One region of the Bacillus sp. CPT56D-587-MTF genome, then DNA from elsewhere that is predicted to be linked to it. Evidence: predicted binding sites of a transcription regulator. Region 1 holds the regulator's gene; the other holds the start of a gene.
What was found. The regulator Rex, encoded in region 1, represses fermentation and respiration genes when NADH is low (regulators of the CRP and FNR family bind a similar motif). The targets are predictions, from matches to a motif close to TTGTGAAATATTTCACAA.
Positions count from the first base shown of each region.

Region 2: adhE (bifunctional acetaldehyde-CoA/alcohol dehydrogenase) is a predicted target of Rex. The motif match lies at 1,852-1,869, and genes of this name have one in related genera.

Region 1 is NZ_JBYTEF010000001.1:4,912,051-4,916,963, forward strand. It holds gene groL (chaperonin GroEL) at 1-969, opposite strand, end outside; gene groES (co-chaperone GroES) at 1,008-1,292, opposite strand; gene AC3WVZ_RS25435 (CPBP family intramembrane glutamic endopeptidase) at 1,682-2,431, shown strand; gene AC3WVZ_RS25440 (YdiK family protein) at 2,428-2,619, shown strand; gene AC3WVZ_RS25445 (redox-sensing transcriptional repressor Rex) at 2,649-3,278, opposite strand; gene AC3WVZ_RS25450 (ABC-F family ATP-binding cassette domain-containing protein) at 3,466-4,913, shown strand, end outside.
Region 2 is NZ_JBYTEF010000001.1:3,990,989-3,995,901, reverse strand. It holds gene AC3WVZ_RS20585 (O-acetylserine dependent cystathionine beta-synthase) at 1-663, shown strand, start outside; gene AC3WVZ_RS20580 (bifunctional cystathionine gamma-lyase/homocysteine desulfhydrase) at 667-1,800, shown strand; gene adhE (bifunctional acetaldehyde-CoA/alcohol dehydrogenase) at 2,065-4,668, shown strand; gene AC3WVZ_RS20570 (YrhC family protein) at 4,795-4,913, shown strand, end outside.

The DNA of each region.
Region 1 (4,913 bases):
AACAACAACTTTACCAGCGCGTCCTAAAGATTCAACTGTAGCAGATTTTAAGTCACGGCCTAATTCTTCAGTGATCACTTCGCCACCAGTTAAGATTGCGATATCTTCTAGCATTGCTTTACGACGGTCACCAAATCCAGGAGCTTTAACAGCTACTACATTGAATGTACCACGAAGTTTGTTCACTACTAATGTAGCTAATGCTTCGCCTTCTACATCTTCAGCAATGATAAGAAGTGGTTTACCTTGTTGTACCACTTGCTCTAATACTGGTAAGATTTCTTGAATGTTAGAAATCTTTTTGTCAGTAATTAAGATATATGGGTTATCAAGAACTGCTTCCATTTTGTCAGAATCAGTAATCATGTAAGGAGATGCATAGCCACGATCAAATTGCATACCTTCTACTACGTCTAATTCTGTTGTAAATCCTTTAGACTCTTCTAAAGTAATAACGCCGTCGTTACCAACGCGCTCCATTGCTTCAGCGATTAATTGACCTACTTCTTCGTCAGCTGCAGAAATAGCAGCTACTTGTGCGATAGAAGATTTGCCTTCGATTGGTTTAGAAATCGTTTTTAATTCTTCAATTGCAGCAGTAACAGCTTTTTCGATACCTTTACGAAGACCCATTGGGTTCGCACCAGCTGTTACGTTTTTAAGACCTTCACGAATCATAGCTTGCGCTAATACAGTTGCAGTTGTTGTTCCGTCACCAGCTACGTCATTTGTTTTGCTAGCAACTTCTGCTACTAATTTCGCACCCATGTTTTCGAATGCATCTTCTAATTCGATTTCTTTTGCGATTGTTACACCATCATTTGTAATAAGTGGTGAACCAAATTTTTTCTCAAGTACAACGTTACGACCTTTTGGTCCAAGCGTAACTTTTACTGCGTTTGCAAGAGTGTCGACACCGCGAAGCATCGAACGACGTGCTTCTTCACTAAATTTAATATCTTTTGCCATAATAATTGACCCCCTTGGATTTTTTAAGATTTATATAATTAACCGATAACTGCTAAAATGTCACTTTCACGTAAAATCAAGTAGTCTGTACCTTCATATTTCACTTCAGTACCTGCATATTTTGAGAAGATGATAAGATCACCTGCTGCTACCTCTAAAGCAACACGCTCACCATTCTCAAGCACTCGACCAGTACCTACTGCAACAACTTTACCCTCTTGTGGTTTTTCTTTTGCAGTATCTGGTAATACGATACCACTTGCTGTTTTTTCTTCTGCTTGAACAAGCTCAATTACAACGCGATCACCTAATGGCTTTAGCATGAACAATAACCTCCTCATTTTGTTATGTAAATTTCTTTTATTAGCACCCAAGTCATCCGAGTGCTAACACACTTATAATAATAAATAATCTCAATTTCTTTTGCAAGTAAAAAAATCATAATTTTTTCGCAAATCACTATATAAACTTTCTATATACAATACTGCCTTTACTATATGAATCGTTGTTTCCACTGCTCGTATGTTACAATATGAAAGGACACCCTAAGTTGTTTTCGCTACACATACAACTTTCTCCTGTCTTCTATTATAATTTCAAATAAGGATTTACGAAAAAAACATAATTCAAGAGGTTTATATCGTAGGTAGCATATTTACATGTTATCCTAACTTATCTCATACACTATAGTTAGAAAGGATGGTTAAACCATTTGAAGAAACAATACTGGTGGATTATCATTACATACATTTTAATGCAGTTATCTGGCGTTGTTGGATTACCACTTCTCCTAAAAACAGGACTCTATGATAATAGAGGATTTACCATTGAAGAAAAAGGACAAATCATAACGGGACACTGGGCAATCATTAGCTTCTTTATTGCATTATGTATCGTGCTTTGGTTACTTAGAACAGATATTCGTGACAGGCATTTAGATCCAATGCGCTCTTCTGTTCCAGCTACTATTGGATGGATTTTTATCGGGTTCTTCTTAGCAATCATCTCACAATCCATTGCAGGTATGATTGAAATGTATGTATTTGGGGTTCCACGTGGATCTGAGAATACAGACAGACTGATGGACATCGCAAGAACGATACCTTGGTTCCTTATTGTTGTATCTATAATTGGACCTATCTTAGAAGAAATCGTATTTAGAAAAATTCTATTCGGCACGCTTTATAAGAAGTTTAACTTCTTTATCGCAGCTATCATTAGTTCGCTTGTATTCGCAACAATTCATTTTGATTTTACTCACTTATTGGTATACACTGCTATGGGGCTCGTATTCGCCTTCTTATATGTGAAGACGAAACGTATTATCGTTCCGATTGCAGCTCATGTTGCGATGAATACATTAGTCGCTATTGGGCAAATTTTTATGAGCAATGAACAAATTCAAGAAATGATTAAAGAAGCTGAAAAAATGCAAGGCTTTATCGGAGGATTTTTTGTATGAGAAACTCACCATTGTTCATGGCTGCACTATACTTCCTTCTTGGATGTATCTTTACACGCTTCGCCATTACGAACGTGACAGATACAATCTGGAATATGTGGACAATACTATTTGCAGTTATGGCAACAATTGATTTTAATTTGGCACTTCGCCTTATATTAGTTAAATTCACAAAGAAGAAACAATAATAAAACGCAGAGGTCGCTTCCTCTGCGTTTTATTGTGGATAGTTTTTCAAAAAGTAAACTAATGTTTGTAACTCTACAGCTAAGTCAATATGATGAATTCTAATATTCTCTGATACGTTTAATCGCGCTGGTGTGAAATTCAAAATACCGTGCACGCTTGTTTCAGCTAATCTATCTGCTACAGCTTGTGCTACTGTAGCCGGTACTGTTAATATTGCCACTTGTATATCATTTGATAATCTCTCTTCTAATTCATCTAAATGATATACAGGAATGCCCCCGATTTCTGTTCCAACTTTCTCTTCACTAACATCAAATGCCATTTCAATTTTTGTATTATTGTTTTTCGTGAAATTATAATGTAAGAAAGCGGTCCCTAAATTACCTACTCCAATAAGTGCTACACGTGTTATATCATCTTGATCAAGTGTTTCGCGGAAAAATGATAATAAATAATTTACGTTATATCCATATCCCTTTTTCCCTAACGCTCCAAAATACGAAAAATCTCTTCGTATTGTTGCGGAATCTACTTTTACTGCCTCACTCAATTCGGCCGATGAAACACGCTGCTTACCAGAAAGAGATAAGTTTTGGATAAATCGATAGTATAGAGGCAATCTTTTAGCAGTGGCTTGTGGAATCTTTTGCTGATCCATATGACCTCTCCTCTCTTCCTATCTTTATTCATATACTTTAATCAAATACAGAAGTTTAGCACTCATTAAATTCCTTGTATAATAAAGAGAAGAAGTATTCTCTCTTTATTTTAAACTATACACTATTTTTAGTATGATTGAGAAATATAAACATGGCAAAGTTAAGAAATTATTTGAGGTGAAAACATTGATTTTATTACAAGTAAACGCGCTTTCGAAATTATACGGTGCAGAAACGATTCTTGCAAACATAAAATTGGAAGTACAAACAAAAGATCGTATCGCATTAGTTGGAAGGAATGGAGCAGGAAAATCTACATTATTAAAAATTATCGCTGGTGAATTATCTCATGATGGTGGCGAAATTATAAAACCGAAAGATGTCTCAATCGGATATTTAGCTCAAAATACTGGACTAGAAACGTCTTTAACAATTTGGGATGAAATGCTAACCGTCTTTACCCACTTACAGCAAATGGAGACAAAACTTCGAAGGCTTGAGCAAGAAATGGGAAAAGAAGAAAACTTTTCAAACGAAGCTACATATGAAAGATTGTTAGCTGATTATGACCAACTACAACTCAATTATAAAGATCAAGGTGGATATCAATATGAAGCGGATATTCGCTCCATTTTAAGCGGCCTTGGCTTCCCAGTTGAAACGCACCAGACGACGATCTCTACTTTAAGCGGCGGGCAAAAAACAAGATTAGCTCTCGGGAAATTATTATTAACAAAACCAGACTTACTTATTTTGGACGAGCCTACAAACCATTTAGACATCGAAACATTAACATGGCTTGAGCAATATTTGCAAGGTTATCCTGGCGCAATATTAATCGTCTCACATGACCGTTATTTCTTAGACAAACTCGTTACACAAGTATATGAAATTTCGAATAAAGAAAGCAGACGATTTGTTGGTAACTACAGTAAATATTTAGACTTAAAATCAGCATTATATGAGCAAGAAATGAAACGTTACGAAAAACAACAAGATGAAATCGCAAAACTTGAGGACTTCGTTCAAAAGAATATAGCTCGCGCTTCTACAACGAAACGTGCTCAAAGTCGCCGTAAACAACTAGACAGAATGGAATTATTAACGAGACCATTAGGGGATTCTAAGTCAGCATCATTCCACTTCGATATTGAAAAACAAAGTGGAAATGATGTTTTACAAGTAAATGATGCAACCATCGGCTATGATGGAAACCCTATAATTGAACATGTAACTATGCGCTTAACTCGCGGAGATAGTGTTGCTTTAGTTGGTCCAAACGGAATTGGGAAATCCACATTGTTAAAATCCATTGTGAATAAGTTACCACTATTAAATGGTGATGTTTCTTTCGGATCAAATGTATCTGTTGGTTATTATGATCAAGAACAAGCAAACTTAACATCTTCTAAACGGGTTTTAAATGAACTATGGGATGAATATCCACTGCAACCGGAAAAAGAAATCCGTACTATACTTGGGAATTTTTTATTCACAGGAGATGATGTACTGAAACCAGTATCTTCCCTTAGTGGTGGACAAAAAGCTCGATTAGCTCTTGCAAAACTTATGATGCAAAAGTCAAATTTGTTAATTCTAGATGAGCCTACGAACCACCTTGATTTAAATAGTAA
Region 2 (4,913 bases), 920 kb from region 1:
TTACGTGTTATTGTTTGTGTACCAGAGAAATTTAGTATTGAAAAACAAGAATTAATGAAAGCACTAGGTGCAACTGTCGTGCATACACCGACTGAGCAAGGAATGACCGGTGCAATTGCTAAAGCAAAAGAGTTAGTAAATGAAATACCGAATTCATACTCTCCAAGTCAGTTCGCAAATGAGGCAAATCCTCGTGCATATTTTAAAACATTAGGACCTGAACTGTGGGACGCATTGAATGGAGAGATTAACATATTTGTTGCTGGAGCAGGAACTGGCGGTACGTTTATGGGGACTGCATCTTACTTGAAAGAAAAAAATATAGATATTAAAACAGTTATCGTAGAGCCAGAAGGATCTATTTTAAATGGTGGTAAGGCTGGTTCACATGAGACCGAAGGAATTGGACTGGAATTTATCCCCCCATTTTTGAAGACATCTTATTTTGATGAAATTCATACGATTTCTGATCGAAATGCATTTTTACGAGTGAAAGAATTAGCGCAAAAAGAAGGACTTCTCGTTGGAAGCTCTTCAGGAGCAGCATTTCATGCGAGCTTACTTGAGGCAGAGAAGGCAGCACCAGGTACAAATATTGTAACCATTTTTCCAGATAGCAGTGAGCGCTATTTAAGTAAAGACATATACAAAGGATGGGAATAAAAAATGAGAGCAAAGACAAAGTTAATTCATGGTATTCGCATAGGAGAACCTTCAACTGGATCTGTAAACGTACCGATTTATCAAACAAGTACGTACAAACAAGAAGCAGTTGGTAAGCATCAAGGATATGAATATTCACGTACAGGTAACCCAACACGTGCAGCTTTAGAAGAAATGATTGCTGTATTAGAAAATGGGCATGCTGGATTTGCATTTGGTTCAGGAATGGCTGCTATTACAGCGACAATTATGTTGTTCTCAAAAGGTGACCACGTTATTTTAACAGATGATGTGTATGGCGGAACATACCGCGTTATTACGAAAGTATTAAACCGTTTCGGTATTGAGCATACATTTGTAGATACAACAAACTTAGAGGAAGTTGAAGAAGCGATTCGTCCAAATACGAAAGCAATTTATGTAGAAACACCAACGAACCCACTACTAAAAATTACTGATATTAAGAAAATATCTACTCTTGCTAAAGAGAAAGACTTATTAACAATTATTGATAACACATTCATGACGCCATATTGGCAGTCGCCGATTTCTTTAGGAGCAGATATTGTGCTTCATAGTGCAACGAAATATTTAGGAGGTCATAGTGACGTAGTTGCAGGTCTAGTAGTTGTAAATAGCCCACAACTAGCAGAAGATCTTCACTTTGTACAAAACTCAACAGGAGGTATTCTTGGGCCACAAGACAGCTTCTTACTACTTCGTGGTTTAAAAACGTTAGGAATTCGTATGGAAGAACATGAAACGAATTCACGCGCTATTGCTGAGTTCTTAAATAATCATCCAAAAGTAAATAAAGTATATTACCCAGGTCTTGAATCACATCAAAACCACGAATTAGCAACAGAACAAGCAAATGGATTTGGTGCTATTATCTCATTTGATGTAGATAGTGAAGAGACATTAAATAAAGTACTTGAGAAATTGCAGTACTTTACACTTGCTGAAAGTTTAGGAGCAGTAGAAAGTTTAATTTCTATTCCATCTCAAATGACACATGCATCAATCCCAGCTGATCGCCGCGAAGAATTAGGAATTACAGATACATTAATTCGTATTTCTGTCGGTATTGAAGATGGTGAAGATTTAATTGAAGATTTAGCACAAGCGCTAGCATAATAAAAAAACGCACTGCTCTATATTAGCAGTGCGTTTTTTTATTACATTATTTTGTGAAACATTTCACAAAATAGACATACACAAACGAAATGATTTCATGTATATTGAATTCAGGAAATGTTACTCACGAACAAACTTGTGAAACATTTCACAAACAATGAAATTCATGTAGGAAAGCATCTCTATTTTTTTATGTTAATTGGGACTTATTTTGACCTATAGGGACATATAAGGACCGTGATAGTAGAATAGGAGGAAATTTACATGGTAGTCAAAGAGAAAGTTGTAAATGAAATGCAGGAAGTAAAAAAGATGATTGATACGCTAGTAAATAATGGTCAACAAGCTTTACAAGCATTAGAAAGTTTTACACAAGAGGAAATTGACAACATTGTTCATGAAATGGCATTAGCAGGTGTTGATCAACATATGCCGCTAGCAAAATTAGCAGTTGAAGAAACTGGCCGTGGTGTATATGAAGACAAATGCATTAAAAATATTTTTGCCACTGAATATATTTGGCATAGTATAAAGCAGGATAAAACGGTAGGAATTATTCACGAAGATTCTCATGAAGAAATAATAGAAATCGCGGAACCTGTCGGTGTAGTAGCTGGGGTAACGCCAGTAACGAATCCAACGTCGACAACAATGTTTAAAGCGTTAATTGCGATAAAAACAAGAAATCCAATTATTTTCGCGTTTCATCCTTCCGCACAAAAATGTTCTGTGGCAGCGGCGAAAACAGTATATGATGCAGCGATGAAAGCTGGTGCACCAAAACACTGTATTCAATGGATTGAAGGACCGTCTGTTGAAGCGACGAAACAATTAATGAACCATGATGGTGTAGCACTCGTTCTAGCAACTGGAGGCGCTGGTATGGTGAAATCAGCTTACTCTACTGGAAAACCAGCGTTAGGCGTTGGGCCTGGTAATGTACCGTGTTATATAGAAAAATCAGCACATGTAAAACGAGCTGTTAATGATTTAATTTTATCGAAAACATTTGATAACGGTATGATTTGTGCATCGGAACAAGCAATCATTGTCGATAAAGAAATCTATGATGATGTTAAAACAGAAATGATTGAAAACAATTGTTACTTTGTAACAGAAGAAGAAAGAAAAAAATTAGAAAAGCTTGTTATAAATGAAAATACATGTGCAGTAAATAGTGATATTGTAGGGAAATCAGCACAGTATATTGCCGATTTAGTTGGGATTACTGTTCCTGAACATACAAAAATGCTTGTAGCTGAAATTCAAGGTATCGGAGCAGCATATCCGTTATCTCGTGAGAAACTGAGTCCAGTATTAGCTTGTGTGAAGGCGAATTCATTAGAAGAAGGATTTACATATTGCGAAGAAATGTTGAACCTAGGTGGTTTAGGACATTCAGCAGTTATCCATTCTACAAATAAAGATGTGCAAAAGCAATTTGGGTTACGTATGAAAGCTTGCCGTCTCATTGTAAATGCACCTTCATCACAAGGTGGAATAGGGGATATATATAATGGATTTATTCCATCACTTACACTTGGTTGTGGTTCATACGGAAAGAATTCAGTTTCCCAAAATGTAACAGCCACTCATTTATTAAATATAAAAAGGCTGGCAAATAGAAAAAAGAATATGCAGTGGTTCAAATTGCCACCAAAAATTTATTTTGAAAAACATGCTACAGCTTATTTAGCAAATATGCCTAACATTTCACGTGCATTTATTGTAACGGACCCTGGAATGGTTGAACATGGCTATGTCGATACAGTCGCGCACTATTTAAACAAGCATGCAAATGATGTGAAAGTTGAAGTTTTCTTTGAGGTCGAACCAGATCCATCAGATGAAACTGTTTTTAAAGGTGCGGAAATGATGAGAAGCTTTAAGCCAGATGTAATTATCGCACTTGGTGGTGGTTCAGCTATGGATGCAGCAAAAGGAATGTGGTTATTCTATGAGCATCCAGAAACGACATTCTATGGCATTAAACAGAAGTTTTTAGATATAAGAAAACGTACATGTAAATATCCGGAATTAGGAAATAAGGCGCAGTTTGTTGCGATTCCAACGACATCAGGAACGGGATCAGAAGTGACACCATTTGCGGTTATTACAGATAAGAAAAATAATATAAAGTATCCGCTTGCAGATTATGAATTAACACCAGATGTAGCAATTGTTGATCCGCAATTTGTAATGACAGTACCACCACATGTAACAGCAGATACTGGTATGGATGTTTTAACACATGCAATTGAGGCGTATGTGTCTGTTATGGCAAATGACTATACAGATGGATTAGCATTAAAAGCTATTGATCTCGTATTCAAATATTTACCGAGAGCATATAAAGATGGAAATGATGAAGAAGCAAGAGAAAAAATGCATAACGCTTCTGCAATTGCAGGTATGGCATTTGCAAATGCTTTCCTCGGTATTAATCACAGCTTAGCACATAAAATTGGACCAGAATTCCATATTCCGCACGGACGCGCAAATGCCATTCTAATGCCGCATGTAGTCCGCTATAATGCTATTAAGCCAAGAAAACACGCATTGTTCTCAAAATATGAGCACTTTGTGGCAGATGAAAGATATGCACATATAGCGAGAATGCTCGGGCTTCCAGCAAGCTCGGCAGCAGAAGGGGTGGAATCACTCGTCAAAGCAATTATTGAGCTTGGAAAAAGCTTAAATATTAATATGAGTATTGCAGGACAAGGAGTAGATAAAGAGCAATTTGAAGAGGTTGTTGGAGTATTAGCAGAAAGAGCTTTTGAAGATCAATGTACAACTGCTAATCCAAAGTTGCCGCTTATTTCAGAACTGAAAGAAATTTATATGGAAGCATATAAAGGTGAATAATGATTAAAAAAGAGCCGCAGTAAAGCGGCTCTTTTTTTATTGGAAAACATCTCCCAGAATGCCTGTATTTACTGGTCTTTCAGTTTCATAGAATATGATACAGTGAAATGGAGGAGTGAGAATATAATGAAAGAATTAAAAGGAAAAATAGAAGACTATACTCGGTTCGGACAAATTCTTCTCGCTGTAAGTACATTGTTAATGGTTGGCTTGTTGATTCCGAATGGAGCAAAAGAGACAATCCA